DNA from 3 places in the Syntrophomonas curvata genome. Region 2 is predicted to be linked to each of the others. Evidence: riboswitches for the same ligand, from Rfam matches in the RefSeq annotation. Region 2 holds a riboswitch; each other region holds the start of a gene.
The links. Region 2 has a riboswitch for thiamine pyrophosphate ahead of ACU70B_RS05395 (thiamine-binding protein). Riboswitches for the same ligand answer to the same signal wherever they lie in the genome.
Positions count from the first base shown of each region.

Region 1: linked by a shared signal. The riboswitch ahead of thiD (bifunctional hydroxymethylpyrimidine kinase/phosphomethylpyrimidine kinase) and the one ahead of ACU70B_RS05395 (thiamine-binding protein) in region 2 are both predicted to bind thiamine pyrophosphate.
Region 3: linked by a shared signal. The riboswitch ahead of thiC (phosphomethylpyrimidine synthase ThiC) and the one ahead of ACU70B_RS05395 (thiamine-binding protein) in region 2 are both predicted to bind thiamine pyrophosphate.

Region 1 is NZ_CM129641.1:484,913-495,207, reverse strand. It holds gene ACU70B_RS02285 (acyl-CoA dehydrogenase family protein) at 1-1,894, opposite strand, end outside; gene ACU70B_RS02280 (acetyl-CoA hydrolase/transferase family protein) at 1,867-3,207, opposite strand; gene ACU70B_RS02275 (enoyl-CoA hydratase/isomerase family protein) at 3,247-4,026, opposite strand; gene ACU70B_RS02270 (hypothetical protein) at 4,661-5,191, shown strand; gene ACU70B_RS02265 (GntP family permease) at 5,475-6,791, opposite strand; TPP riboswitch at 7,451-7,549, shown strand; gene thiD (bifunctional hydroxymethylpyrimidine kinase/phosphomethylpyrimidine kinase) at 7,647-8,456, shown strand; gene thiM (hydroxyethylthiazole kinase) at 8,530-9,333, shown strand; gene thiE (thiamine phosphate synthase) at 9,324-9,947, shown strand; gene ACU70B_RS02245 (MtnX-like HAD-IB family phosphatase) at 9,947-10,295, shown strand, end outside.
Region 2 is NZ_CM129641.1:1,220,373-1,230,667, forward strand. It holds gene ACU70B_RS05380 (ABC transporter ATP-binding protein) at 1-697, opposite strand, end outside; gene ACU70B_RS05385 (ABC transporter substrate-binding protein) at 738-1,727, opposite strand; gene ACU70B_RS05390 (ABC transporter permease) at 1,724-2,533, opposite strand; gene ACU70B_RS05395 (thiamine-binding protein) at 2,505-2,795, opposite strand; TPP riboswitch at 2,857-2,963, opposite strand; gene ACU70B_RS05400 (TrpB-like pyridoxal phosphate-dependent enzyme) at 3,164-4,528, shown strand; gene ACU70B_RS05405 (tRNA (adenine(22)-N(1))-methyltransferase) at 4,640-5,338, shown strand; gene ACU70B_RS05410 (Nif3-like dinuclear metal center hexameric protein) at 5,322-6,425, shown strand; gene ACU70B_RS05415 (HD-GYP domain-containing protein) at 6,473-7,522, shown strand; gene hbs (non-specific DNA-binding protein Hbs) at 7,736-8,062, shown strand; gene ACU70B_RS05425 (acyl-CoA dehydrogenase family protein) at 8,259-10,094, opposite strand; gene ACU70B_RS05430 (thiolase family protein) at 10,221-10,295, opposite strand, start outside.
Region 3 is NZ_CM129641.1:733,558-743,852, forward strand. It holds gene ACU70B_RS03100 (IS110 family RNA-guided transposase) at 1-928, shown strand, start outside; gene bioD (dethiobiotin synthase) at 994-1,677, opposite strand; gene bioB (biotin synthase BioB) at 1,670-2,647, opposite strand; gene ACU70B_RS03115 (APC family permease) at 2,739-4,070, opposite strand; TPP riboswitch at 4,604-4,705, shown strand; gene thiC (phosphomethylpyrimidine synthase ThiC) at 4,807-6,096, shown strand; gene ACU70B_RS03125 (TOBE domain-containing protein) at 6,224-6,433, shown strand; gene uvsE (UV DNA damage repair endonuclease UvsE) at 6,536-7,495, shown strand; gene ACU70B_RS03135 (secondary thiamine-phosphate synthase enzyme YjbQ) at 7,570-7,971, shown strand; gene fakB (fatty acid kinase binding subunit FakB) at 8,040-8,873, shown strand; gene msrB (peptide-methionine (R)-S-oxide reductase MsrB) at 8,994-9,986, opposite strand; gene ACU70B_RS03150 (DUF5661 family protein) at 10,008-10,280, opposite strand.

The DNA of each region.
Region 1 (10,295 bases), 740 kb from region 2:
GCGGCACATCGATAACAGTATTATCCCCATCTGCTACCAGCTCCTCAACCAACCATACATTAGGGACAACATTACGCAGGAAGTAGCGGGCAGAAGCCACCTTGCCACGGTAGAAATTATAATCGTAGTGCTCTTCAGCCAGTTCCTTCATCTGCTTGTCCGCAACCAGAGCCTGATCCAGCAGATAGTACGCCCCCACCAGTTGCCCGGTAGCAGTTAGAATCCGGCGTGAAAAGGTGGGAATCAAACCAAACTGCTTATCGGCCATGTAACCGGCCATCAGCTTCTGGATTGCCAGATAAGACTGCAGGGCCCTACCAAGATTGATAAATTCTTTTTCAAACCCTACTGTCGTATCTTTATTTTTTTTAATGAAATAATCTATTTCCTTAAGCAATCCGGCAAAAACGGCGCCTTTACCCATTACCCACTTTCGTCCCAAAAGATCCATGGACTGGATATAATTGGTTCCTTCCCAGATGGAATAGATTTTAACGTCGCGAGCCGCCTGAGCTACCGGATATTCTTCACAATAGCCATAACCGCCATAGGCTTGGATTGATTCACCGATTAAGGACCAGGCTTCGTCACTGGTATAAGCCTTGGCTACCGGGGTCAGGCATTGAGCCATACCGCCAGCCCACTTCCTCCGGTCAGGGTTGGGATCATGATGCTCCACATCAATATAGTATGCGGTCTTTAGCAATATGGCCCGACAGGCTTCGGTAGTGGCTTTATTGAGGAGCAGCATCCTTTTTACATCTTCATGGTTGATTATTTGAGTGCGGCCTGCCCCGGGATTAGTCATCAGCCGCCCCTGAACCCGCTCGCCGGTATAAGCCGCTGCATTCCAGTAGGCATTGGCAGTTACGGAAAGCGCCAGCATCCCGGTATTAACCCGTTCTTCGTTCATCATCTGGAACATTTGAGCCATTCCCTGGCCTTCCTTGTTTTCCGCATCATAACTCCCCAGCAGCCAGCCGCGGCAGCTATTGTTATCACCAAAAGCGAGCGCTGCCGTAGCCGAGCCCTTGAGTCCCATTTTATGCTCGACCCCGGTTGTTTCCACGTCATTAGGTTCAAGGGTTCCGTCCTCATTGACCCAGTACTTGGGAACTACAAACAGGGAAATACCTTTAACTCCCGGTTTTGCCCCGTCGATCCGGGCCAGGAACAGATGAACAAAGTTGTCGGCATGGTCGCCATCACCACCGGTGATGAATATTTTGCTGCCTTTTATTCTGTATATACCGGGATCATCGGTAGGATAAGCTTTGGCAAGGATGTCCCCCACATCTGAACCGGCCGTAGGTTCGGTCAGGCACATGGTTCCGGCCCAACTGCCGTCCATCAGCGGGGGAAGAAATATTTTTTTAACCTGCTCGCTGCCATAAGATTGAATAAGTCCTGCAGCGCCGTTGGTCAAGCCAATATAAGCCATAAACGCCGGATTGGCAGCCGACATTATTTCCATGAGGGGCAAATACACGGTATAGGGGATAGTTCCTTCCGCTGCCTCATCTATATTGGCAGCCCCCCAGCCATTTTCCTGAATGTATCTGTATAATTTCTTAAATGATGCCGGCAGGTACACCTTGCCATTGTCGAAGTAAACCGGAGACTTCTCCCCGTCGTCGTTAGTCGGAGCAATCAAATCGGAAGACATCTTGTAAACCTGATCCACCATCATGTCGAGGTCCTGTTTGGAGTAATAGCCGTTATATTTGTCATAGGAAAATATTTCTTCGGTAGGGAGCCATTCTTTTAAGGCAAACTTTATATCTCTGGTATTATAGGAGAAATTTGCAGCCATTTTAATTCCTTCCTTCAAAAAATTCTTCAGGCCCAACTTCGCGGTTACACTTATCAGTTTATCCTGTTGCTTCTGCTCCATATATTCATCTTCCGGGCTTCCCCAATCAGTTGCTCCCTGAAATCCGGGTGCGCAATATTTATAAGTGCCTCCGCCCGTTCCCAGGTAGATTTGCCCTTCAGCATAACCATACCGTACTCAGTTGCTACGTAGTAGTTCAAAGACCGGGGGAGGGTAACAACGGTTCCGGGACTAAGGGCAGGCCTGATCCGGGAGTGTATATTACCCTGGGGATCCTGGTAGGTGGACGATATACAGATAAATCCCTTGCCTCCCCGGGATTTGAACGAGCCTACGATAAAATCCATCTGTCCCCCGGTCCCGGAAATCTGTTTGAACCCTGATGCTTCAGATGCAACCTGGGCATAAAGGTCAACCTCCAGAGCATTGTTTATGGCCATCACATTATCATTCTGGGCTATTATATAAGGATCATTGGTGTAGTCTACGGGATAGATGGCGCATACAGGATTGTCATCCAGAAAATCGTAAAGCCGTTTTGAGCCCATGGCAAAAGTATAGACCATCTTGCCTTTGTCCAGTGTTTTATGGATGCCGGTTATACGCCCGGCTTCGTACATATCAACATAGGAATCCGCCAGCATTTCGGTGTGGACCCCCAGGTTCTTCAGGTCGGATCTGGCAATCATGGCTCCGATAGCGTTGGGCATACCTCCAATTCCAAGCTGCAGGCAAGCGCCATCAGGTATTTCCTTCATTATCAGGCCGGCAATCTTTCCATCCACCTCAGTCGTGGGTACCTCAGGCAATTCGATCAAAGGCCGGTGGTCCCCTTCGACTATATAATCAATTTCGGATAGGTGTATGCATTCTCCATTGCCGCCCAGGCATCTGGGTATCGAACTATTCACCTCGGCAATGACGGTACGGGCTGTCTTGATAACAGACGGCGTAAGTGAACTGGAGGTACCCAGGTTAAAGAAGCCATGTTTGTCCATCGGAGTCACTTTTATCATGGCTACATCTACCGGAACATAACGGTCAACTATTGCCGGGCCTTCATGGTAGGTTCCCGGGATGTAATTACAGAGATTCTTGGCCTGTAGTTTCCTTTCCGCCCCGGTAAAATGCCAGTCACTGTATATGAAATGCTTCCTTTCCGGGTCAGCCACTGCTATTTTAGGGGGAAAGGGACAAGCAGTAGCCCTTACCATTACGTTTTCCAGTTCTTCCACCCTGCAGGCCAGAGCTGCGTCAAGGTACATGGAACTCATCATAAATTCGCCATAATGAACCAAATCCCCCGACTTTACCACTTTAACTGCTTCATCTACTGGAACAAGTTTGCGCTGATATTCTTCTCTGTAGTTCAAAATAACTCCCTCCTACAAGTTTTTCTATTATGTCCGAAGCTACTTGCCCTGGTAGACAGGCCGACGCTTTTCCATGAAAGCTCTCATGCCTTCTTTTTGATCTTCGGTCGCAAATAACATTGAGCAGGATTTTTGTTCATATTCCAGCCCCGAGCCTAAATCGACGTTGCCGCTATAATTTATACTTTTTTTAGCCATCTTTAACGCTATAGGAGGTTTGGCGGCCAGTTCAGCCGCCATTTTTTTAGCTTCATCCATCAACGAGCCGGCTGGTACTACTTTGGTAATTAAGCCCATGCTCAGGGCTGTTTCGGCATCTATCGGTTCACCGGTTAAAATAAGCTGCTTGGCCCAGCCTTCCCCGACCAACCTGGTCATACGCTGGGTTCCCCCGGTACCCGGGATTATTCCTAAATTAACCTCCGGCAGCCCGATCCTGGTTCCGATAGAAGCAATGCGGATATCACAGGCCAGAGCCAGCTCACAGCCGCCGCCTAAAGCCAATTTAGCTATTGCTGCTATCACAGGTATGTCAAGATTAGCCATCTTGTTTACCGCCTTGTTACATAATGCGGTAAATTCCATGGCCTCTATAGGGTCAGCGTTTTGAGCAAACCCGATATCCGCTCCGGCACAAAATACCCCGGCCCCACCTGTCAGAATCAATGCTCTGATCCCAGCATCAACTGCTACCTCATTCATCAGCTCATTGAGCTCCCTCATTATGCGCTCATCTATTGCGTTATAGACCTCAGGTCGGTTCAAGGTCACAATAGCAACATTATCTTCTTTCTCGTAAATGAGGTTTTGCCATTCCAAAAAATCACCTCCCGTCCATTCCGGGCTTCAATAAACACAAGTGCTCTTATCCAACTTTTCTCTGCATTTAAGGATCCCGTCGGGGGTTATATGCAGTTATCATGCCAGACTATCGGCACCATGAAACAGCTGCCTCGACGGGGGCGTAAGTATTAACCGCAACCCCCTTCGCTGCTTGCATTTAAGGATCTTCTACCCGCTGCAGAATCGGCTGTCCAGACATCATGGCAAAGGCGCATCATTGAGTAAGTGGTTACACTTTGTCCCAGGCCGCTACCCAAATCGCCTAAAACCTGGATACAAGATGAATACTTCATCCTATTTGGTTTAATGCGTAAATGCACTCGGCCGCCCCCTCATACCCTCTTCCTCGGATGATGGGGCCAATAAATATTTTTTATCCGCCTATAAGTTAATAATAATAGTGAAGTTATTCACATTTACTCCTAAAAGATATATAATGAATTCATAAAGTGAACTCATTCACAAACAGTCAGAAAGGGCAAAAATTTTTTAAAAAAGATTGTGAATAGTATCACATAAATATTTCCCTGAAGGAGGGTCGCTTTCCAAATAAACTACCGGCTGTAATTTTTAGTCTGCTTTAAAACGGACGATTTAAGGGGGTCATAAAATGCTAGCTAATAAAATACAAGTGAGACCAACCGTATCTGTCACCTGCCCGCGTTGCACCGAAGAGGTTTATTCGTTGGGAGCGGAGCTAAAGGATTATCTGGGCCAGTCTTATCTGGATCTGGGCGGACGGGTGCGTGAAGCCCAGAAAAACATGCTAAAAAAACTGGCAACCCGATATTTTGAAAACAAGAAAGAGATCACTAATCTAATCAATGCTGACCTTAATCGGGATCTGGCCTATTTTTATGAAAATGGAGGACCTATTATTGAACCTCCTGTGACCGAGCAAAATATCAAGGATATAGAGCCTTTCTTTTATAAGGCTATGGCCAACTTTTTCAGCCAGTTGGACGCCATGGCATATATCGTGGGGAAAGGCGAAATGAGCGTTACTGAACTGGAAAGAGAAACCTATCAGTATATCACCGGCCTTTTTAATATCATGGGTCGGCTGTACCAGAATCCGGAAGTTAGAAAGGCGTTTAACGAATTGATTAGGATCGAAATGAATCATAGTATTCAGCATTGATGTTGTTTTATCCAGATTAACCTCCGGGGGGGTGTGGCTGCAGCACACCTCCCTCCCCCCTCCGCCCTGACTACCGTCAGGAAATGCAGATAAGTAGAAAGCGCCATAATGACCCGGTTTTATGCGCTTCTACTTACCTTAAGCATAGGCTTTCTCTAATTATTTCCCGCGTTATACCTGGTTATTCCAATGTATTCCGCTTCCATAATCATTTACCGGCAAAGCTGCCCACCCTTTTTCATAGGTGCTGCTGCCTCGGGGCACGGCCTTAAGGCCGCCAGGGCTAGTACATTAAAACAGCCATGATAATGGATACTATCAAAGCAATTGTACTTCCCACCAAACCTACCCAGAAGATGTGCTTGTAACACTGTTTATGGGTTAAGCCGGTAATAGCCATCAAAGCGAAAACTACTCCGCTGTGGGGCATGCAGGATAACCCCCCGGAAGCGATAGCGCTTATCCGGTGAATTACCTCGGGGGCGATTCCGGTAGCCAGCCAGGCTCCGCTGAATGCAGGCATTACAATTCCCAGCGCCCCCGATGAGGAACCGGTTACAGCGGCCAGAAAACCAGTTATGGCTGACATCTCTACCAGGGCCCCGCCAGGCAGGCTGCCAATAAGACCTAAAATAACCTTAAAACCCGGTGCTGAAGCAGCGACAATGCCTACTCCAACCGCGGCAGCAGTAAAAATCGCCGGGGACATGGCATTTGCAGCACCTGCATTTAGCGTGCCCAGCTGATGCGGTATGAACTTATTCAACACTATAGCCGCAACAATAATTGCAGCTAAGAGGGCTGGTATGATTACATCGGATATTTTCATGGCACTGCCAATCAATATAATTGCTATGAGAACTACCATCGGAGCCAAGGCAGCCCCCAGGGAAGGGATTTCACCGGTACTGGCACCGGCATTGCCGTCGGCTGCGGTTCTTACATACTCTTCCCCGTTGTCCAGGGCTATTTTCAACTGCCATTTCATATACAGCAATCCCCATACCGTTACCGTGATTGAAGCAACGATACCTATCAGGGGGGCAGCCGTCAGGGTCGTACCCAATACGGTGGGAATGACATTCTGAATAGAGGGGGAGCCCGGGAACATAGTCATGGTAAAGGTAGCGCAGCCCAGAACCATAGGTGCCAACAGGAGATGCCAGGGTATGTTCAGTTCCCGGAACAACGGTCTGGAAAGGGCCACGATGGTGAAAATAACAATAAATATATTTACCCCGCCAAAGGTCAGCAGGGCGCCAATGATAAATACGGCTATCAGAACAGCATAGGGATTAGAACGGCCCGTCAATTTTAGTACGCTGTTGGCGATTGTAACCGTCGCCTTACTGTCCTCCAGATATTTGCCTAAAATCGCTCCCAGAATAAAAATTATAAAGTACTTGGTGATAAAATTGCCCAGACCGACCATATACGAGTTGGAATCAGAAAAAAGCGCCGGAATCAAGTCCATACCATTGGTCAAAATAATAAGAACAGCAGTAATAGGTCCGATGATCAATATACTGACACCCTTGAAAGCCAAATAGATGAGCAGGGCAATACCTATCAGTATGCCTAAAGAAGCCAACCAATCCACTTTTTACACCTCCGCTTATACTGTCTTACGACGTTTCTGTCCTACAGGCCAATGTGTGCTTTTTTTCACAAATATTGTTCTTACCGTTTTATCGAATAAATATATTTCGGGGAAAGGTCTCTGCTTGGACTGCCGGGTCGGGTTCACCCTGCAACGGCAGGATAATAAGCAAGCAAATTATCCCTTCGCTTATTGGTGAACCTAAATTCAATCGCAACGTGAACTTAGAGTCCCGGATTGTAATAGAAATGGTTTACTTGAACAGGTTTGGGACCGGTTTCAGTTGGATTATGCTCTGTTTACCGCATATTTCACCCCCCTGCGTTTTTCCGGACTCTTTACCGCCAGCCTTTTGCAAATGCCATACCAGGAAGGCGCTTTTTATAAATTTTAATTTTTACAGGCCCCTTTTATTTGTTCGCACTTCGGCATGTGCCCATTATTTCCCCATATCCGGTGCTCTTTGCAAAAAACACCGGCGTATAAAGGCCTGTTCCCTTTTATGCCAATTAGAACCAATGTTTCCTTTTTGTCGCCAACTTGTTGCATTAAGGATACAAACCGGTGCGGTAAGATTATTTAGCCTTGTCTTGATTTTATACCTTGACAGGGGGGGCAGGTTGTAAGATAGTTTAATAGACAACAGAATAACATCAACCACAGATTACTGGGGGAGCGAAAGCTGAGAAAGCCGCTACGGCTTGACCCTTTGAACCTGTCTAGGTAATTCTAACGTAGGAAAGTAACTGTATCGGGATAATTTGAAGATGCATTTGCTTGTGCATCTTTTTTTGTTGCTTTTACTCTTTAGGCAGGGGTTAAAATGCTTACTTCCCGACTGAAGGAGGAACTAAAATGAAAAACGTACTTAGCATCGCCGGTTCTGATTCCTGCGGAGGAGCGGGGATACAGGCCGACCTCAAGACATTCAGCGCCCTTGGCACTTATGGCATGACCGTAATAACTGCTGTCACCGCTCAAAATACCACCGGGGTGTTCCAGGTAAGAGAGCTGGATGGGGACATGGTTCAGGCGCAAATCAACTGCCTTTTTGAGGATATTGCCGTTAGCGCGGTTAAAATCGGCATGGTATCCAGTATTGAGGTTATTGCAGCTATAGCTGACTGCCTCCGGAAACATAAGGCCGGCAATATCGTAGTCGACCCGGTCATGGTTTCCAAAAGCGGATGCCACCTGCTGCGGCCGGAATCAAAAAATGCCCTGATACAGAACCTGTTCCCCCTGGCAACGGTAGTCACCCCCAACCTGTTTGAAGCCGAAGTTATAACCGGAGATAAGATTGACGGCATAGCGGCCATGGAAAAAGCAGCGCTAAAAATCCACGAGCTGGGGGCCGGTAATGTCATAGTGAAAGGCGGACATTTAACCGGTGATGCTATCGACGTGGTTTTTGACGGCAAGAAGCTTGATCATCTAAAGGGAAAGCGTATTTTTACCCCCAATACCCACGGAACCGGCTGTACCTTTTCTTCGGCCATCGCCGCCTATCTGGCTAAGGGGTACGGCGCAGCCGAAGCAATAAGGAAAGCCAAAGAGTACATCCATATAGCCATAGCCAACTCCCTGCCGCTGGGTCATGGCGCCGGGCCGACCCACCATTTTTATGAACTATACCGCAAGGCGGGTGTGGTAGCGGTTAGATGATTCGGTGCATGTGGTCAATGCTTGCAAAAGCAGACACGGAGAACGCAAAAAGCTAAGGAAAGGAGACAATGGTATGCTGGAGAAAATGAATGCCTGTTTACGTGCGGTAAAGGAGAAGACTCCTCTGGTGCAGGCCATTACCAATTATGTAACCATAAACGACTGTGCCAATATTCTTCTCTGTTTTGGCGCATCCCCGGCCATGTGCGAGGCCCGAATCGAGGCGGAGGAGTTTGTAGGCCTGGCTTCGTCCCTCTATATAAACCTGGGTACCCTTACTAAAGAACAGGAAGATGCCGCACTGCTGGCAGCCCGGCGGGCAGCTGAGCTTAAAAAGCCGGTTATACTGGATCCGGTAGCCTGCGGAGCTATCAGCCATAAGACCAGCTTCATTGAAGAACTCTTTAATTGCGGACCGGTCACCGTTATCAAGGGGAATATGGGGGAAATCAAGTCTCTGGCCGGATACCAGGGTAAAGTGAGAGGAGTAGATTCAATCGATGACGGCGATGACGCTATAGAAGCCTGCCAGAGCCTGGCGGAAAAATATAGCACCGTTGTTGCCGCTACGGGAGCAACGGATATCATAAGTGATGGGAGAAGAACCTGGCTGGTACAAAACGGTACCCCTCTGCTGACCATGATTACCGGAGCCGGCTGTATGGTGGGGGCTCTGGTAGCGGCTGCGGTTGGAGCCGATGATGATGCTCTGGCCGCCGCCGCCGCTGCCATTATGGCCTTCGGCCTGGCAGGAGAAAGAGCCGCCCAATCCCTTCCGGCAGTACTGCCCGGTACTTTCCGGGCTAAACTGTTTGACTCCGTCTACACCTTAACTGAGGACGATATGCTGAAGGGGGGCAAGCTGCAATGCCTGTAGACTACAGCCTTTACCTGGTCAGTGACCGGAGTATGCTTAAGGGCAGGAATTTGTTCCAGGCCGTGGAAGAAGCTATAAAAGGCGGGGTTACCCTGGTACAGCTGCGGGAAAAGAATATCTCCAGCCTTGATTTTTACAATATTGCTTTGAAGATGAAGGAACTGGTGAATCACTATCATGTACCCCTGATAATAAACGACCGCCTGGACATAGCCCTGGCCGTAGATGCCGACGGACTCCATATCGGACAGGAGGACCTGCCCCTCAAAATTGCCCGTAAGCTGTTGGGGCCGGGGAAAATCCTGGGCTATTCCGTCGCCAATCGAGGACAGGCGCTGTTTGGAGAGCGCAACGGAGCCGATTACCTGGGTGCCGGAACCGTGTTTCCTACCGGCAGTAAAGCGGATACCGGCGAACCCATCGGGACCGGGAATTTGCAAAAAATAAAACAAGCGGTTTCCATCCCGGTTGTTGGCATAGGGGGAATCGGAATATCCAATCTGGAAGAAGTAAAAGCAACCGGAATTGACGGCATATCCCTGATATCAGCCATACTGGGCAGTAATGATGTAGAAGCGGCATCCCGGAAGCTGATTAACCTTTGGAGGAAATAATGAAAAAGGAATTCTTTATAGACTTTGACGGCACCATAACCATAACCGACACCTGCCGGGCCATGGTACAGGCCTATGCCCGTGCAGGCTGGGAAGAACTCAACCGCAGATGGGAAAATAAAGAGATATCCACCGAAGAGTGCGCCAACCGTACCTTCGAGCTTTTTGATGCCACCCCCGGAGAGCTTAAAAAGCTCGTAGAGGGTATCGACATCGATCCCTTTTTCATCGATTTCTGGCAATGGTGCCGGGATAAGGATTATCCGGTCTACATATTAAGTGACGGTTATGATTTCAACATCCGGATCATCCTGAGTAAATATCAGCTAAGCATACCCTTCTACGCCA
Region 2 (10,295 bases):
CCCGCAGTCGCTCCTTTTCATCTCTGGTTGAGGTAGCAGCCAGGTCAATTTCCAGCTTGATATATGCCGGGCGGGCAGAGAGAACATAGATTCGATCTGCCAGTTGCAAAGCCTCACCGATATCATGGGTTACAAAAAGAATCGAGGGCTGGTAGCGTTTGCGCAAATCTTTTAACCAGATCTGCATTTTGTGCCGGGTAATAGCGTCAAGGGCGGCAAAGGGCTCGTCCAGGAGCAAAATGTCGCTGGCAAAAAGATAGGTCCTTAGCAATGCCGCCCTTTGTCTCATGCCGCCCGAGAGCTGCCGGGGGTAATAAGCGGCAAAATCCTGCAGGCCGAAATCCTGCAGGTAGTGCCGGGCCGTATCCCGGGCTTGATTCTTATTGACGCCTTTTAAAAGCAGGGGGATGGACACATTATCCAGGATATTCTTCCAGGGCAGGAGAAGGTCTTTTTGCTGCATATAGCTTACCCTGGCGGTGCGCCCGCTCCAATCCTCGCCATCAATGCAGACGCCCCCCTGATCGGGTTTGATTAAGCCGGCGATAATATTTAACAGGGTGCTTTTACCGCAGCCGCTGGGCCCCAGAATAACTACGAACTCCCGCTCCCGGAGTTCTATGCTGACGTTATCCAGGGTATGAAGCCTCTCCAGGGTTTTGCTTACATTTACAACTTCTAATTTGGCCAAGTCCATCTCTCCCAAGACCAGAATTAATATTCTACAGACCCATAATTTAGGGCAAGTATTTATTGGTAAAGGCTTTCTCCGGGTCAATGTTCTTTTTTATCAGCTCGTTCTCAAACATAAAATCAGCGTACTTTTTCCAGACTTCCTGCTTCATCCCGCCCCAGCGCGGGGCATCAGCCTGATATTCCCGGGCCAGGTACTTCTGGCTGGCCCTGACCAGGTTTTGATCCAGTTCCGGAACGTTGTTAAGCAGTATCCTTCCGGCCTCCTCCGGATTCTTGATGGCAAACTCATAACCCTTGCTGCAGGCCCGCAGGAATTTTTGAGCCAATTCCGGATTATCCCGGAGTTTTGTCTCACTGGCTATTATGACCGGGGTGTAGAAGTCCAGGGAGTCGTTTTCATCCCGTAGTTTGATGAAATTGAGCTTCATGTCCCGCTGTTCAGCCTCGATCCCGGTCCAGCCCCAGTAAATCCAGGAAAAATCAATGCCTTTATGCATGCTGGTAAAGAAATCGGCGGAACCGATATTCACCATTTTGACCTGACTGAAATCAGCCCCGTACTTGGTCATTAATGCCCTGATCATGGCCGTTTCTGCCGGTGAACCCCAGCCCCCGTAAGTTTTACCGGCAAAATCACCGGGATTCTTAATCCCCCTTTCCACCGGAGAAGCAAAACCGGAAGTATTGTGCTGAATTACAGCGGCCAGGGCTACTACCGGGATGTCTTCCGAGCGGGCTACCGTTACTTCCTCCTGATAACTGATGCCGAAATCACCCTTTCCGGCGGCCAGTAATTGGGCGGTGCCTCCTTCACCCGGTTGCAGAAGCTCTGCCTCCAGACCTTCGGCTTTAAAATAACCCTTGTCTTGAGCCACGTAAAGCCCGGTATGGTTGGTGTTAGGCAGCCAGTCCAGCAGAACCGTAACTTTAGTCAGTTTTTCATTCGGAGCCGGTTGAGGGGTTTGATTACAACCGGCCAGGGGTATTGACAATAGACCTATAATTATAAGCAATGCCGTTATTTTTCTCATGCTGAATTCTCCTTTTTGCTGTAATCTTCCCCAGGCAGGGAATTGAAATACGACCTGTTCCACGGCACCAGAAGGTATTCGCCCAAATCGATCAGCTTGACCAGCAGCAGGCTTAAAAGACAGATTATCACCACCGCAGCCAGCACCCGGTCAATAGCAAACTGTTTTTGCTGCAGGGTCATATAGTATCCCAATCCCCGGTTTGACCCCAGCCATTCAGCTATTACGGCAGCCATAATACTGTAGGTGGCTGATATCCTGATACCGGAAAAGAATGCCGGCATAGCTGCCGGAAGTTTGACCATGGCAAAGGTTTTCAGGCGGCTGGCCCCCATGGAGCGGAACAGGTTCAACTGATCCGGGTCAACCTTACGCAGTCCGTTGCTGAAGCTGATAACCACCGGGAAAAAACAAACCAGTATGACCACCAGTATTTTCGGCAGCAAGCCGAATCCGAACCAGATGGTGAACAGTACCGCCAGTACGATCAGGGGTATGGTCTGGGATATTATCAGGAGGGGATAGACCGCCCGGTTTAACCATACGCAGGTATCCAGCAGGAATGCCATGACAAAGGCTATAATAATGGCCAGGATGAAACCGGTAACCGCCTCCAGCAGTGTCATGCTGCCATGAAAGCAAAGTGCCGGGTATATGTCAGTAATGGTAGCCAGAACTTTGCCCGGGCTGGCCAGAACGTATCCGGGCAGGTTATATGCCCTCACCCCCAGTTCCCATATCAGGAGCAGGAGCAGGAAGGCCAGCCAGGGGGCTACTTTATGGCCGATATTGGCTGAGTTTTTCATCAATGGATACTCCGTTCGGGCTATAATCGATTTTTATGATTGAGACTATACGGCCGGCGCCGGCTTCTACACAAATATCCTGGGCTTTCCTGACCAGATTCAGCATCTGTTCCAGATCTCCCTCCATAGTGGTCTCCAGAGGGCCTACCACGTACTTCAGGCCGCTGGCCTGAATGGCGGCAATAACTTTATCCACCACTGCATATACCTGGTCTTCCGCCACCAGAGGCAGGATCTGCAGGCTTAAGTTGGCATTGGGCAAAGGAATCCCCCTTCCTTAAAAAAAACAGCTGCTTCTTATCGCACAGAAAAGAGCAGCTTTCGGTTCGAGTAACTCTTGTCCCTACGCTGGCATTACCCAGATCAGGTTCAAGGGTCAGGACTGCCGTCCACTCTCAGCCGGACCGTTCCGGCTCCCCTCTGTCTTGCCAGCATTATACTATTATGTTCCCTGCTGGTCAAAGATTTATCAGGACTGATAAAGAACAGGGTGACCTCAAAAGGAAGCCTTGTAGATATTTATATATAGACCTGTGCATAATCAAGGTCGCGGCACTTGCGATGCCTATTATCCTGTGCTAAACTAAATTTTAAATACTTAATCAAATACGAGAGGAGAGATTAGCTGAGATGAGTAGAGCCGAGCTCACCAAAATCATTCTGCCGGAGGATAGGATTCCGAAATTCTGGTATAATGTCCAGGCAGATATGCCCAATCCCCTTGCTCCTGGTTTAAATCCCCAGACTATGCAGCCATTAAGCCCGGCTGATTTGGAGCCTATATTTGCCCGGGAACTTATTGCCCAGGAAGTATCGATCGAAAGGTTTATAGAGATACCGAAGGAGGTACGGGAACTTTACAAGCAATACCGGCCTTCACCCTTGTTTCGGGCCCGCAGCCTGGAAAAGGCTCTGGACACCAACTGCCGTATTTACTACAAATATGAGGGCATTAGCCCCGTGGGCAGCCATAAATTTAACTCAGCCTTGCCCCAGGTATTTTTCAACAAGGTTCAGGGCATCAAGCGGATTAGTACCGAGACCGGGGCCGGACAATGGGGAACTGCATTGTCCCTGGCCTGCAAGCTGTTTGGCCTGGAGGCTATGGTATACATGGTGAAAGTGAGCTATTACCAGAAGCCTTATCGGCGTTCGATCATGGAGCTATATGGCGCCACCTGTGTTGCCAGTCCCAGCAGTCTGACTGCTGCCGGACGCCAGGCCCTGGAAAAGAACCCCGATACCCCGGGAAGTTTGGGAATGGCTATCAGTGAAGCGGTGGAAGACGCAGTATCCAGGGATGATACCAACTACTCCCTGGGAAGTGTTTTGAATCATGTCTGTCTGCACCAGAGTGTAATCGGACAGGAAGTAAAGCTGCAGCTGGAAATGGTTGACGATTATCCCGATGTTATCATCGGCTGCTGTGGCGGAGGCAGCAATTTCGCCGGCATCGCCTTCCCCTTCATACCGGATAAACTGGCCGGCAAAAGCATCCGTCTGGTGGGAGTAGAGCCAGCAGCCTGTCCCACTCTTACTAAAGGCGTATTTGCTTATGATTACGGCGATGTGGCAGGTCTTACCCCGGCCCTGAAGATGTATACCCTGGGACATGGATTTGTACCCTCGGGAATCCATGCCGGCGGTCTAAGATACCACGGAGAGTCACCTTTGGTCAGTCAGTTGTATCATGATGGGCTGATTGAAGCCCGGGCGGTAAAACAGAACCCGACCTTTGAAGCTGCCATGCTTTTTGCCCGTACCGAAAGTATTGTGCCGGCACCGGAATCAGCCCATGCTATCCGGGTAGCCATCGACGAAGCTCTAAAAGCCAAAGAAGATGGAGTTCCCCGCACCATTGTCTTCAACCTCAGCGGACATGGCAACCTGGATCTCTATTCCTATGATAAGTTTCTGGCAGGTGAAACCGATGATATCGAGTTTTCCGATGAGGAGCTGGCTTTAAGTGTAAAAGACCTGCCGGTTGTAAAATAGAATAAACAGCTATATATAACCCCGGTCTAGTACTAGGCCGGGGTTTTTAAATTACCTTGTTCGCAGATAATAATTTAATATAATATTAAAATACATAACGAGAGGATGGTTATGATATTGTTATCCCGGCGTCTCCTGGCGCTTGCCGAAATGATAATAAAGGGCGGGGTAACCGCCGACATAGGCGCAGACCACGGGGGACTGGCCCGATTTTTGGTAGAACATAAAATGGCACCGCAGGTTATTGCCACCGAGCTGGGCGATGGCCCTTACCAGCGTTTACTGGCCGGAGTCGCGGACAGCCCCTGCCGGGGGCTGATAAAAATACGCCGGGGCGACGGCTTGGCCGTGCTTGGTTCCGGTGAAGCGGTAAATGTGGTTATAGCCGGTCTGGGAGGGGAAGCGATGGCGGAAATCCTCTCTGCAGATTACAGTAAGGCCTGCAGCTTTAAAAGGTTTGTTTTTCAGCCTATGAGTCGGGCCGGAGCCCTGCGCCGGGAACTTTCCGGGCGGGGCTGGCCGATACTGGAAGAGAGGCTGATTGATGAGAATGGCCGCCTGTTTGTGGCCTTGAGTGCCGGCCCGGGGGACATTCCCTATCGCCTGACCCCTCTGGAAATCGATGTCGGGCCCTTGCTGCTGCGCAGGGAAACGGCCTATAGGTCACGTTACCTGAAATCCTGCCTGAGCAGGTACCGGGCGGCCTGCCACGGTTTAATGCAGGCCGGCGGTGACCGGGATATTGCGGTAGATGAATACCGGGGCAAAATACTAGAACTGGAGGCGATACTTGATGGCAGTCCGGGCTAAAGACATCATGGCTATTATGGAGGAGGCATTTCCCTTATATCTGGCTGAAAGTTGGGATAACAGCGGTTTGCAGATAGGCAGCGCTGATAAAGAAGTAGGCCGTCTGCTGATTGCACTTGATCTGGATGAGTTTGCATTACAACAGGCGGTGGATAATCGGGTCGATATGATCATTACCCATCACCCTTTCTTTTTCCGTCCGATGAAGAATATTAATTATGCATCACCGGGGGGCAGGATGATACAAAAGATGGTTATGGCCGGTATTACTCTTTATACTGCCCATACCAATCTCGATACTGCCCAGCAGGGCCTTAACCAGTTGCTGGCGGAACGTCTGGGTCTGCTGGGTATAGAGCCGCTGTATCCGGCTTACCGGGAAGCCTTGTTCAAGCTGGTGGTATTTGTACCTGTAACCCACGGAGAAGCAGTCAGGGAAGCTATCTGTACGGCTGGAGGCGGTTTTATCGGTCAGTATTCGGATTGCAGCTTTCGTACCCGGGGTACCGGTACTTTTCGTCCCGGACCGGACAGCAACCCCTATATCGGTGAAAGCGGCATACTGGAAGAGACGGATGAGTTCCGCCTGGAGACAATAATTTACGAGCGCGATATTGGCCGGGTTCTAACCGCCATGCAGGAAGCTCACCCCTATGAAGAGGTAGCCTATGATCTCTATCGGTTGGAAAACCAGGGAAGGGTGTTCAGCCCGGGGCGCAAAGGACATTTGCTGCAGAAGACCAGCCTGCGGGATTACGTTCTCCAGGTAAAAGCCGGGCTGGGATTACAATCACTGCGAGTAGTCGGGGAGCTGGACAGTATGGTAAATAATGTTGCCGTAATAAGCGGGTCAGGCGCCAGCCTGATGGGGCATCTCCGGGGCCGTAATATAGATGTGCTGGTCACCGGCGACCTGAAATACCATGAAGCTAAAGAAGCCGAAGCTTCAGGATTGGCGGTCATAGATGCCGGCCACCATGGGACCGAGGCGATTGTAGTTCCCTTGCTGTACGATTTTCTGGAGGATAAGCAATTAGCGGTGGAATTGATTCAGTGCCATTCTCCGGCCTGCATAAAAGATGTCTAAAATTATTAAAGCTAAAAGGAAAATAATTGCTATTTGTAGAATAGCCAATGAGTAGAGTAATTTTAGAAAGGGTACAAGCGATGCTTAAAATAAAGGTTAACAGCTTAAAGCCCGGCGTAACCCTGGGAAAAGACATATTTACCTATGATTCCAAACTGCTTTTGCCCAGAGGGACTATGGTCACCAGGGAACACCTGGACAATCTCCGCAGTCGCAATATTGATGATGTTTTTATCATGGACGCCGAGACCAGGGTTAAATCGGGGAAGCGATTTGAAGATGTCTATAGCGACTCCCTGGGGGTAGTCAGATCATTTATGCTGGAAGCCAAGCTGGGCAAGCCGCTGGATTTCGAGGATATAACCGATTTATTGCTGGAGCAGGTTTTTGATGCCGGCGACTTGTTTCGCCAGATGCGGTTGATGAAGGAAAAGGATGACTATCTCTTCACCCATTCGGTTAACGTAGCCTTGCTCTGTATATTGATGGGGCGCTGGCTTAAATGTGATCCGGAGGCCATAAAGGAATTAGGCGAAGCTGGGTTATTACACGATATCGGTAAGGTATTTATAGATGATGACATATTAAATAAACCGGCCAAGTTGTCCGATAGTGAATATGAGGAGATAAAGAAACATACTCTGATGGGCTATAATCTTTTGACCCAGTATGACTGGATAAGCAGCAATGTTGCCAATGCAGCTCTGATGCATCACGAGCGGGCGGATGGTTCGGGTTATCCCATGGGGACCAGGGGTTACAGCAAAAATCTCTGTGTGTCGGTGGTTGCAGTTGCCGATGTATACGATGCCGTAACCTCTACCCGGGTTTATTCCAGCAAGAGGTCGCCTTACACGGCAGCCGAAATACTCTGGCAGGAGTCTTTCGGTAAACTTAACCCCAGCATATCCAAGGTATTTTACGATAAAATCACCAGTTTCTATGTCGGCAATGAAGTACTGCTTTCCAATGATGAAATAGGGGTGGTGATTTACGTTGATCCATCTCAACCTACTCGGCCAATCGTGATGGTGGGGGACACCTTCTACAACCTGGCTACTGACCGCAGCATTTCTATATTGGAAGTTATTGATTAGCAGTATTGCCGCATTTATTAAGCTTTTTTATTACTAAGAGCCTGAAAATAGGGGTTCAGTGCATAAAGTTGATCGAAACTGGAAAAATATAAACTACCTACTAAATTGAAAATTTATAAGAAATCTAAAAAATTTTTTGTTTAGTAGCAGGAATTGCCCTTTTTATGGGGAATGTAAATTATGGTTAATAAATTTTTTAAGGGAGGACTAGTCGTGAACAAATCGGAACTTGTTAAATCTTTGGCGGAAAAGGCCGAGGTCACTCAGAAGGATGCTGCTAAAGCGCTTGATGCACTGGTAGAGACCATCCAACAGGCACTGGCAAATGGCGACAAGGTTCAAATTATCGGCTTTGGTAGCTTTGAAGTGCGTGACCGGAAAGAAAGAAAAGTCATCAGTCCGGCAACGGGGGAAGAAATTAAAGTTCCTGCTACCAAAGTTCCGGCATTCAAACCTGGTAAATCCCTCAAGGAAGCTGTTGCAGTAAAGCCTGCCACCAAAGGTCCGAAAAAGGGTAAAGGCGGCAAAAAAGCGAAATAGCTAAAACAAAAATCATAAGGAGGTATACTGCCGGTATATCTCCTTATTTTTTGCGGTCAAAAATCAAAGAAGAAGTGACAGGCACTTCTTCTTTGACAGGGGAATTATTGGGTGGAAGTTTGCATATAAAATATGCGGGAAATATTTCATGCCTGGCGGAAGCACATGCTTCCGCCAGCGGCACTTATAACATTACTTAATAGTCAAAGGACTCCAGGTCGATATCCAAAGCCGAAGTATCGGCATCAGCAATAATATCGGCCATACACCAGATATTAGGCACCACGTTTCTTAGATACCAGCGGGTGGCTTCCACTTTGCCTTTGTAGAACTTGTAATCGTAATGTTCGGGACCTATTTCAGCCATTTTCTTCAGGCAAATCAGGGCCTGATCCAGCAGCAGATGACCGGCATGCAGCTGGGAAGTGGCAGTTAAAACCCGGCGGGAATAGGTTGGAATCAGGGAAGGATTACTGCCCTTCCAGCTGACCAGGGTACCCAGGATACTGTCATAGGCTTCCAGAGCCCGCCCCAGGTTATGGAATTCCTTCTCCAGACCTGCAGTATCCTTATTGGCAGCGAAGAAGTCTTTGATTTCCTGAATGAAGGCTGCAAAGGCAGCCCCCTTGGCCATGCCCATCTTACGGCCGATCAAGTCCAGAGACTGGATGAAGTTGGTGCCTTCCCAGATGGAGTAAATCTTTATATCACGGGCAATTTGAGCTACCGGATATTCTTCACAGAAGCCGTAGCCGCCATAGGCCTGAATAGCTTCGCCACAGAGCCACCAGCCTTCGTCACTGGGATAAGCCTTGCATAACGGAGTCACAATTTCCACGTAAGTTTGGGCTTTTTGTCTTTCTTCCGGACTAGGGTCATGTTCACGAATATCGAAATTAAACAGGGCTTTCATCAGCATGGCGCGGGTGGCTTCCATATGAGCTTTGCCCATAATCAGGGTGCGCCGGATATCCTCGTGGTTGATAATGGCGACCCGTTCGCCGCGGGGATTGGTGAAGGGGCGTCCCTGCACCCTGTCTTTGGCATAATCGCGGGCATTATAGAAGGCGTTGGCGATGCAGCAATGAGCCATGTGGCCGGTTTCCATCCGGGCCAGGTTCATCATCTGGAACATCTGGGCCATGCCTTCCCCTCTGCCATCGTTCTCCAACGGGCTCTTGCCCAGCAGCCAGCCCCGGCAGCTGGCGTTATCACCAAATGAAAGCGCAGCGGTACAGGAGGCATACTGACCCAGCTTATGCTCTACCCCGGTGGTAACCACATCATTATCACTCAGGCTGCCGTCTTCGTTAACCCAGTATTTGGGTACGATAAACAGGGAGATACCGCTGGTACCGGCTTTAGCACCCTCCACCCGGGCCAGGTAAAGGTGGATGATATTATCGGTAAAATCATTGTCGCCGCCGGTAATAAAGATCTTCTGCCCTTTAATATTAAAGATGCGAGGGTCATCAGTGGGATAGGCCTTGGACAGGATGTCGCCCACATCAGAGCCCGCACTGGGTTCAGTCAAACACATGGTGCCCGCCCAGGTTCCATCCATCATTTTGGGCAGGAACACCTGCTTCAGGTCTTCATCGGCAAAACTCTGAATAAGGTCGGCGGCACCGCTGGTCAACAGGATATAGGGATAGAATACCGGATTGGCCGCGCAGAGCAATTCGGTAACGGCGGCGTTTAAAACATGAGGCATGATCATGGCGTCTTCTGATTTGTCAATATTGCTGGTCCCCCAGCCTTCCGATTGCAGCTTGTGGAACAAAGGCCCAAAGCTCTTGGGGAGTATGACCTTGCCATCCACCAGCTTGACCGGGTTCTTGTCGCCATCCTCGTTAGTGGGTTCAACCACTTCTTTGGCCATTTTAAGTATCGGAGCCAGAAAAGCTTTGACATCATCTTTGGAATAGTAATCTTTAAACTGGTCATAATTAAAGACCTGTTCTGTAGGCAGCCATTCTTGAATAATGAATTCCAGATCCCTGGTGTTTAAATAAGCGAAATTAGCTGACATTGTATTCCCTCCAATTCTTTAAATATGATACTGCTTCCTTAGAAGGGCATAAAATCTTCCCTTAAATGTTTTCTCTCTAACGTATCATACCGGCCGTCCTGCAGGAAGCGTTAAGCAGGCTATCAACTATATGTCTCTGGTCCAGAGCGATGCCAGAGCGGGTCCGGTACCGACGCAAAGTGATGCCCCGCCGGTAGTTTT
Region 3 (10,295 bases), 490 kb from region 2:
AACTGATGAGAAGGATGCTTTGCTCCTGGCTGAGATGCTGCGTCTTGGTCTTGCCCCTGAAGCCAATCTGGCTTCGGAAACGGTAATGAAGCTGCAAACCCTCTCTCGTATTCGAATTGAATTTGTGCACCAGATCGGCGCTTTAAAGAACAGGGTGCTTGGTATCCTCGACCGGATCTTTCCTGAATACCCCAAGTGCTTTTCTAATGTCTTTATTCGCACTTCCAAGGAATTGCTTAAGCGCTATTGTGAACCCGAGGAAATCGCCGAGTTGGATATCTCAGAATTGACTGGCTTTCTTAAGCAGCACTCCCGCGGCCGCCTCGGTGCAGAACGGGCTGAACAGATTCAGGCTTTGGCCAAGGGTACGTTTGGGATTAACCTGGCCTTGGACGCTTTTACTCTAGAACTCCGCCTTATGGTTGAACAGGTTGAATTCATTGAAGATCAGATCGCTGTCATTGAGGAAGCCATCAACCAGGTCATGGAGGAAATGCGCCCCAGCCCTGATACGCCTTACCGCCATGTTCTGGAGACCATTCCTGGCATCGGTCCTGTACTGGCTGCTGCCATCATTGGCGAGGTGGGCGATATTAGTCGATTCCCTAATGCCAAGGCTTTGGTGGCTTATGCCGGTATTGATGCTACGGTTCGCTCTTCGGGTCAGTTTGAGGGCACCCGTAATCGGATGTCTAAACGGGGCTCCCCTGTTTTACGCAACAGCCTATGGCTGGCTGCCGTTTCGGCCCGCAGATTCAATCCGGAACGGAAAGCTTTTTACGAATTGAAGTGCAGCCAGGGCAAGCATTCGAGTGTGGCTACCGGAGCTGTAGCGCGGCGTTTGGTGCATTTGATCTATTCTCTTTGGAAAGAAAATCGTCCCTTTGACCCGAATTATACCTGGTCGCCCACAAACCCCAATGGGTAACCGGAATCTCTATGTGATTGTCAAAGAACTTTTTTAAACCTATTGACTTTTCATAGCACGTCTTATTATTCATATATCGCCAGCAGTTCCTGCACATCAATATCAAGATTTTCAGCCTCATTTTCTACCAAAGCTATCACCGGAACACCGGTAATTTCCGTAATCATTTTCCGGTTGTCTTCCTCCATCATATTCCCCTGATGATAATGGTTGAGGATGATTCCTTTGACAGGAATATTCCTCTGCTTTAAATATTCAATGGTCAATACGACGGCGTTAATGGTACCCAGTCCGGCATCTGCAACAATAAGTACAGCCAACTGCAGACTCTTGATGATATCAACCAGAAAAATGTGTTGGGTATCATCATAGCGGAGTGGACAGACAATGCCACCACTGCCCTCAACAGTAACATACTCATATTGAGATGAAACACAGGCAAAGTCAGATAGTACCTGGGACAGTTCAACTGGGTTACCTTCCAGTTGCGCCGCCAGATGGGGTGATACGGCAGTTTTATAAACGTATGAAACCATATTCTCCAATCGTTCTCCGATTGCTGCCGTCCGGTTCACATAATCAGCATCTCCGGGCAATAAAGCATTTCCGGTTGCTTCTGCCCCGCTGAGGGCTGCCTTGTAATACCCGGCCTGATATCCCGCAGCGCGCATTTTTTTTATTATCAGTGCCGTTACATAGGTTTTTCCCACATCTGTACCGGTAGCAGTTATAAATATGCTTTTACTCATTCCATAACACTGCCTTGTAGCCCAGCTCGGCCAGCATTTTCATATCCTCTTCAATGGATATGCCCGAGGTTGTCAGCATATCGCCTGATATGGCTGCATTCGCACCTGATAGAAAGCACTGCCTGCCTTTATCTGGCAGCAAGCCTCTGCCGCCGGCCAAGCGAATTGATGCATTGGGCACCAGGAATCGAAACACCGCGATAATCCGGCACATATCCTCATTTGTCAGTTGAGGATATGTAGCCAGAGGAGTGCCGGGTATGGGGTTAAGCATATTCACCGGAATTGATCGAATCCCCATTGCGCGGATGGTCATTACCATGTCGATGCGATCCTCCACGGTTTCGCCCAGTCCCATAATACCGCCGCTGCAAACATTAAGACCGGCCTTCTGGGCAGCCCGAATTACCGCTATTTTGTCTGCATGGCTATGGGTTGTGCAAATATTGGGAAAGAAGCTTAAAGATGTCTCCAAATTGTTATGAATGCGGCTTACCCCCGCTTCTTTCAGCTGGCGGAATTGTTCTTCATTTAAAAGACCCAACGATACACACACTGCAATATTGGTTTGCTGACGGATGGTCCGGATACTTGCACAAATCTGATCCAGTTCTATTGCACTTAGTCTTTTCCCCGAGGTCACAATTGAATAACGCAGCACACCGCGCTCCTCATTGTACCGGGCTTGCTCCACGATGGTTTCTGTGTCCAGCAAGGGATATTCTTTCAGTTGGGTTTGATAAAATGATGACTGCGCACAATATTTGCAGTCTTCAGAGCATCTGCTGCTTTTGCCGTTGATGATGGTGCAGATGTCAAAGGCATTGCCGCAGAAATGAGCTCTGATATCGTTGGCAACTGCACCAAGCTCCTCTAGTGGTGCCTTGCTGATGATTAATGCTTCCTGTTTGTTAATCATCTGGCCTTGCAGCACACAATTTTTTATGTTTTCCAATTGGGTCACTGCCATGCTCCTTTCTTTTATCCTATTTATATCATTTAGTCTATACGGCTTTTAAAATGCCGTATAACGTTCAGCTCCTCATAGAGAGCAAGGCCGGTTAAATCTCCAGCTTTTCCATTGTTTGCAGTACTTCCCGGTAGAACTTGCTTTGTACGGCACCGTAGATAATGCCTATGACTAGCCAGGACAAACCGACTATTTTGCAGGTAACATCAAAACCTGTCCAAATATAGGCAAGTATAATAATTCCCATCCAGGGAGCCAGGAGATAAATGCAGATGCTTCTAAATTTACGATATCCCTTCCTGATGAAAAAGAAATAGAATACCGTAAAATTCAGAAGAATAAATGCACTCACTGCCCCAAAATTAACCAGTTTTATGATGATTTCCAGATCCGTAGCCAAAGAACAGATCAGAGACAGCAAGGCCACCATCAAAGTCGCCCAATGCGGAGTTTTAAAACGAGGATGAACCCGACCAATAAATTCCGGCAGCAAACCATCGCGGGATATGCTAAAAAGGATTCTCGCGGTAGCGGCTTGTGATGTCATGGTATTAGCGATACCCGTGGCCATAATGCTGACCGCCAGCATTAACACCTTCAGCCAATGCCCGCCGACTATTGCTCCAGCATCAAAATAGGCAGTTTCCGCATTAATAAGCGTATAGTCCGGGGTAATTAATGTAACGATATAAGTCTGCAGCACAAACAGGCCCCCTACCAGTAATAGAGCGGACAAGGTAGCTCTGCCAACGGTTTTCTCAGGTTCAATAGTTTCTTCGGCCAGGGTACTTATAGCATCAAAGCCTAAAAATCCAAGAGCCGCAATGCTGCAAGCTGAAGCTGTAAATTGCAGATTAATCTGACCCGGTTGATAAAAAGGATGCAGATTAAAACTGCCGCTTCCACCTCCGGCACTGATATACATAATCCCACATATTAGGATCAACAATAGTACAGTCAATTCAAATGCTAACATTAATTTTCCTGACCGAACCGTATATTCAATTCCCAGTATATTTGTGACAGTATTAAGAGTAGCGAAAGCAATAATCCAAAGCCAGCCGGGGATGGACGGTATTAGTGCCACACAAAAGTTGCTGGTCATTAGGTACAACACGCTAGGCAGCAAAAGATAATCAAGAATGATAAGCCAGCCTGCCAAAAAGCCGACATGCGGGTTGAGCCCTTCTTTTACATAGGTATACACCGAACCGGCTTGGGGAATATGTTTACTCATCTGCACATAACTAAGAGCAGTGAAAAACATTGCGATCATGCCAATCAAATAAACCAGCGGAGCCATTCCGTGGCTTTCCTTGGAAACGTAGCCGAAAACACTCATCGGAGCAATTACCACCATAAACAACATGCCATAAATCAGCAGATCCTTGAAAGATAAAACCCTTTTTAATTCTTGCTTCATTTCCTTATCTCCATCGAATTTGAAAATCTATTTAATTGAGACAGGCGCACGTCACAATGATATACAGCGATACCGATAACGGTTACCATCGTTTACGCACCTCATTGTAAAAAGAAGAGCAACATGTGAGTTTAGTTTTTTATTATTCATTAGTATAAGGTATCTTAAGCTAATTGTTAACCATTATTTTCATTAACGGTTAACGATAATTTCGGAAAAAGTATTGGAATGTAAAATTCTTGCAGTAGAGGTGCTAAAAAAACGGAAGACTTCTTTTCCCGCAAACTTCGCAAGTAAATTCGGATTACTATGCTTTGCTGGCCAATAAATTGAAAGAACAAGGATGCTTCGAAATGCTGGGATACCTCGCGGGGGCAAACAGACGTCCGCGCTTTTTAGCCCCCTGACCGGCTTGCGGGACGATTAACGGGAGAAGCCGCACAGACGATTTGCACATACAGTCATTGGTGTTGGCAGCGGATTGTATTTACAAAGTTAATATTAAATACTATAATCATCCTTATAATTAAATATGCGTCAGCTGGGGGTGCCGGAAGGCTGAGATAGGGCGTAGCCCTTGTCCCTTTGAACCTGATGCGGGTAATGCCGCCGTAGGGAAGCTTTGCTAGTAAGTTTTACGAGCCTGTTCTATGCGGAACAGGCTTTTTGAATTTTACTTCCCTGCCGACGAGTTAATCAGATACATTTACTGAATCAGAAAATAGGAGGCTGAATTATGACACAAATGGATTATGCCCGAAGGGGGCAAGCAACTCCACAGATGGAAGCAGTTGCCCGTAAAGAGGGTATTCCTCTAAAGGTTTTAATAGACAAGGTTGCGCGTGGGGCGGTAGCTATTCCAGCCAATATAAACCACAAGTCGCTTGACCCCGAGGGAGTGGGAGAAGGGCTTAGAACCAAGATAAATGTTAATCTGGGCATATCACGTGACTGCCTAAATTATGATAATGAACTGGAAAAGGTCGACCTGGCTTTAAAACTTGGTGCAGAAGCTATCATGGATCTGAGCAGTTACGGCAATACCCGTGAGTTTCGCCGCAAGGTGGCGGAAATATCACCAGCTATGTTGGGGACTGTTCCCATGTATGACGCCATAGGCTTTTTGGAAAAAGACCTGGAAAATATAACAGTTGATGAGTTTTTTAAAGTAGTGGAAGCCCACGCGGAAGATGGTGTCGACTTTATGACCATTCATGCAGGTATGAACCGCAAGACGGCTGAACGCTTCAAGAAAAATCCCAGACTAATGAATATTGTATCCCGCGGCGGTTCTTTATTATTTGCGTGGATGGAACTGACCGGTAATGAAAATCCTTTTTATGAGCATTATGACCGGCTTTTGGATTTACTCCATAAATATGATGTAACTATCAGCCTTGGTGATGCCTGCCGCCCCGGGTGTATCAATGATGCTACTGATGCGGTTCAGATAGAGGAATTAATTACTCTTGGGGAATTAACCCGGGCGGCGTGGGACAAAAACGTACAGGTTATAGTGGAGGGGCCTGGGCACATGGCTTTGGATGAGATTGCCGCCAACATGAAGCTGCAAAAAAAACTGTGCCACGGAGCCCCCTTTTATGTTCTCGGACCTCTGGTTACAGATATCGCACCAGGTTATGATCATATAACCAGTGCTATCGGAGGAGCAATTGCAGCATCTGCCGGGGCGGATTTTCTGTGTTATGTTACTCCCGCCGAGCACTTACGCTTACCAGCCCTGGAGGATGTAAAGGAAGGGATAATAGCTTCCCGTATTGCCGCTCATGCTGCTGACGTTGTCAAGGGTGTACCTGGCGCCCGGGAATGGGACCGGCGCATGTCGGATGCACGGCAAAAACTGGATTGGGAAACACAATTTAAGGAAGCTATTGATCCGGAAAAGGCTCGCGCCTACCGTACATCCTCTGCTCATGATGGTCAGACCTGTACCATGTGCGGTAAAATATGCGCAGTGCAAACTATAAATAAGGCTCTGGCTGGAGAAAGAGTCAGCTTTAAATAAAAGGAATAAATCGATACTACAGATAACAGCTCTATAGGACTGTGTAAAGCATTAAAGAATCATGGCTGTTTAAGATAATCCAAAAAGGAAAAACTAGTAGTATGACCAATAGAAGGAGGTATGGGTTATCCAGTTAAGTGCACGTAACCGATTGAAAGGAAAGGTAGTTAAGCTTGATCATGGGCCGGTAAACACGGAGGTTAATTTGCAGCTTCCAGGCGGAGAAACCATAGTTGCAGTTATTACTACGGAAGCGGCTGACAATCTGGGTTTGGAAAACGGCAAGGAAGCATATGCAGTAATAAAAGCCTCCAGTATAATGGTAGGAGTGGACTAGCCTTTTAAAGGTAATAACCAAGCGGAGTCAATAGATAATTTTATGACTCCGCTTAGTTATTGCAGAGCAGGAAAAAATATGGTAAAAGACTGGTGAAATATTTTGCGGATTTATTTTGGTTATGTGGCTATGTCCGTAATAGTCCCGGAATGTACTCCTTCAAAGACTATTACCTTTCAGAATTTGTCCAAAATCGACGGCGAAAAAGCCAGATTCTCCAGATTAAGTTCCATTGCCAGGGAGAATCTGCGCAATACCCGGCGGCTTTTTTTCCATAACCAAGCCCACGACATTAAGTTATTTCGCATCACTTCAAAACTGATTCCTCTGGCTACCCATCCGATAGCGGAAAACTGGGATTGGTTTGTTGAGGTGAAGGATGAACTTAAATCCCTGGGTGACTATGCCCGGGAGAACGCATTTCGCATTAGCGCCCATCCCGACCATTTTACGTTATTAAATTCCCCCCGGGAGGAAGTTGCCGAGGCATCGATTAGAGATTTGGAGTATCACCTGCGCATAATGGATGGCATGGGATTGGATTCATCGGCCAAGCTGGTAATCCATGTAGGCGGAAGTTATGGCAATAAAGAAGCATCGTTAAAGCGGTTTATACAGAACTACAAACTCCTTTCCAGTGAGTTCAAGCAGAGAATAGTGCTGGAAAACGATGACAAGATTTACACCGCCAGAGAAGTCCTGGGTTTGTGCCAGGAATTGAAGATTCCTATGGTACTGGATATTCATCATCACTGGTGCAATAACCATAATGATGATGTCGGGGACTATCTAGCGGATATATTCGCTACCTGGGAAGGCGAGGCAAGGCCTCCGAAGATACATCTGTCCAGCCCCAAAGATGCGAAAAGATTCAGAAGCCATGCTGATAATGTTGAGGCTTCGTTTTTCCTGGAATTCCTCGCCAAGGCCAGGCCACTCAACCGGGACTTCGATGTCATGATCGAGGCGAAAAACAAAGATCAGGCTCTTTTTAATCTGTTAGCGGAATTGAAGTCAATACCATATATCCATTTTATTGATGAGGGCAGTATAGAGGTTTAAAATATGGTCAGATGTAACGGGAAAAACAAAATGGGCGCCGGTAACGGACTCAGGAAGTTAAAGGAGGCCTGATTATGCTACATCGGGTTAAGCTGACGACGGGGCAGCATGCGCAGATGATTGACATTACGGCTCAGGTTCAGGATGCGGTTCGGCAGGAAGGAGTAACCGAAGGTATGGTTCTGGTCTACTGCCCGCATACCACGGCAGGCATTACTGTGAACGAAAACGCGGACCCGGATGTCGTGCATGACATTTTGATGAGATTAAACGAGCTTTACCCCTGGAAGCATCCGGGTTATAATCACGGGGAAGGCAATTCCGCCGCTCACTTGAAAGCCAGTACTATAGGTATATCGCAGCTCGTTCCGGTAGCCGATGGCCGTTTGCTGCTGGGGACCTGGCAGGGAATCTATTTCTGCGAATTCGACGGGCCGCGCCAACGGTCTTTTTATGTCAAGGTACAGAAAGATTAATGACATGATTATTACCATTATGTTACAATTGCTTTGATTTCGTTTATCAAGGAGTGATAGCAGTAGGAATGCGAATAATAACCGACAACTGTTGTGACTTACCCCGGGAGGTGCTGGAGCGTTATGATATCGCAGTGGTACCCTTAAGAGTAAGATTCGGGGATGAGGAAATCCCGCCGGAGAATTTTGATAATGCTGCCTTCTATTCCCGTTTGAAGACATCATCTCGATTGCCCAGCACCAGCCAGCCTATGCCAGGAGATTTTTTGGAACAATACCGGAAAGGCACTGCAGAAAACCAGGAAATCATTAGCATCCATTTATCCTCAGGAATATCGGGAACGGTTCAGTCGGCCAATATAGCGGCCGATATGCTGCCCGGCAAACCTATACATGTGGTTGATTCCAGGAAAGCTTCGGTGGGCCAGGGATTAATGGTATTGGAAGCCGCCCGCATGGCCCGTTCGGGAGAATCAGCAGCATCAATCTTGCTTCGGCTAAGTGAAATGCAGAAAAGGATGCGTTGCATCTTTGTTGTCGGTAATCTTGATATATTGATTAAAGGGGGACGCCTATCCCGGGCCAAGGGGTTATTGGCAGGTGCTCTGGATATAAAACCAGTACTGCATATGGACGCGGAGGGGAAAATCGTACCCTTTAGCAAGGCCCGCGGCCATCGGGGGGCGAGAAATAAGCTTATCGAGCTCATGGAAACTCTGGGCTCTGATCTTGGCAGCCAAACTGCAGGAATTTGTCACAGCGCCTGTCCGGATGACGCCGAATACCTGAAAAGCACCATAATAGAAAAGCTTGATGTTCCGGAGGTAATCATAGGTGAGATAGGGCCGGTCATCGGTTCCCATGTAGGTGCAGGGACGTTTTCGGTGTTTTTCGAAGATTAAGGAGCGCTATAATCACAGATCATGCAGATTTAAAACATGGGTTAAGCTTGCATCCATGGTTATATCTGATGCTGTTGCAAAGTTATTGTTTCTGCAGTCCCCGGATTCGCCGTGTCGGTTTTAAGGTGCACCGAACAATTCAAGGTATTCCCCGTACCCCTCTTCCTCCAAGCGCTCAAGAGGGATGAAGCGCAGGCTGGCGGAATTAATGCAGTAGCGCTGGCCGGTGGGCAGAGGTCCGTCGTCAAAGACATGACCAAGGTGGGAATCGCCTTTCCGGCTCCGAACTTCGATGCGGGTCATGCCGTGGCCGGCATCTGGTTTTTTGACTATTTTCCCCTCGTTAATTGGGCGGGTGAAGCTAGGCCAGCCGCAGCCGGAGTCGTATTTGTCCCGCGAACTGAACAGGGGTTCACCGGAGGCAATATCCACATAAATACCTTCCTCTTTATGATCCCAATATTCGTTACGAAACGGTGGTTCGGTAGCATTATTCTGAGTGACGTCAAACTGCAACTTGGTGAGTCGGTGCTGCAGGGCTTCACGGTCCTTTAAATTGGCTGTCATATCCTTTTTCGTCCAGTGTTCCTTAATAAATGCATCCCGTCCCGAACCCAGCCGGTATAGTTCATAGCGCTGCGGGTTCTTGCGGTAGTAGTCCTGGTGATAATCTTCCGCCGGGTAAAAAGGGGCAGCGGGCAGAATAGTCGTCATAATAGGGCGCGGGAAGCGCCGGCTGGCATCCAGAGTCTTTTTAGAGGCTTCAGCCTGCTGGCGCTGGCTTTCGTTATGATAAAAAATAGCTGTGGTATACGAATGCCCCCGGTCATGAAATTGTCCTCCGGCATCGGTAGGGTCAATCGAGCGCCAGAAAACATCCAGAAGCTCGGTATAGTTTACCCGTTCAGGGTCAAATCTGACCTCAACCGCCTCATAATGGCCGGTTTTCCCTTCGCATACTTCTGCATACGTAGGGTTTTCTGTCATCCCTCCGGTATACCCCGAGGCCACATCCAGCACACCGTCGAGCTGCACAAAAGGTGCTACCATGCACCAGAAGCAGCCACCGGCAAAGGTAGCCAGCTCATATTTTCCTTTAGCTGCATCAGTCATAATAATACCTCTATCTGTGCTCTATTTTTGCTCCCAGTAGGCTTCGGCTTCCTTCTCCATCTTCTCCAGGCGGGTATAGTAGTCCGGAAACTCATTCAGGTGGGCCAGGGCTATTTTACCCGTAGTTAAGGCATCATCGTCGGTTACATTGGTGTGCGCGTCCTGCAGGCCGTGCTCCAGCTCGACGTCCATGCCCATACGGAACTGCTCGACATCGAACTTGCTCCAATCTATCCCCAGTTGTTCACCGATGGTCCTGGCCTCCTCAGCGGTAAAATGCTTTTTTGCCGTCATTTCATTCTCTCCTTT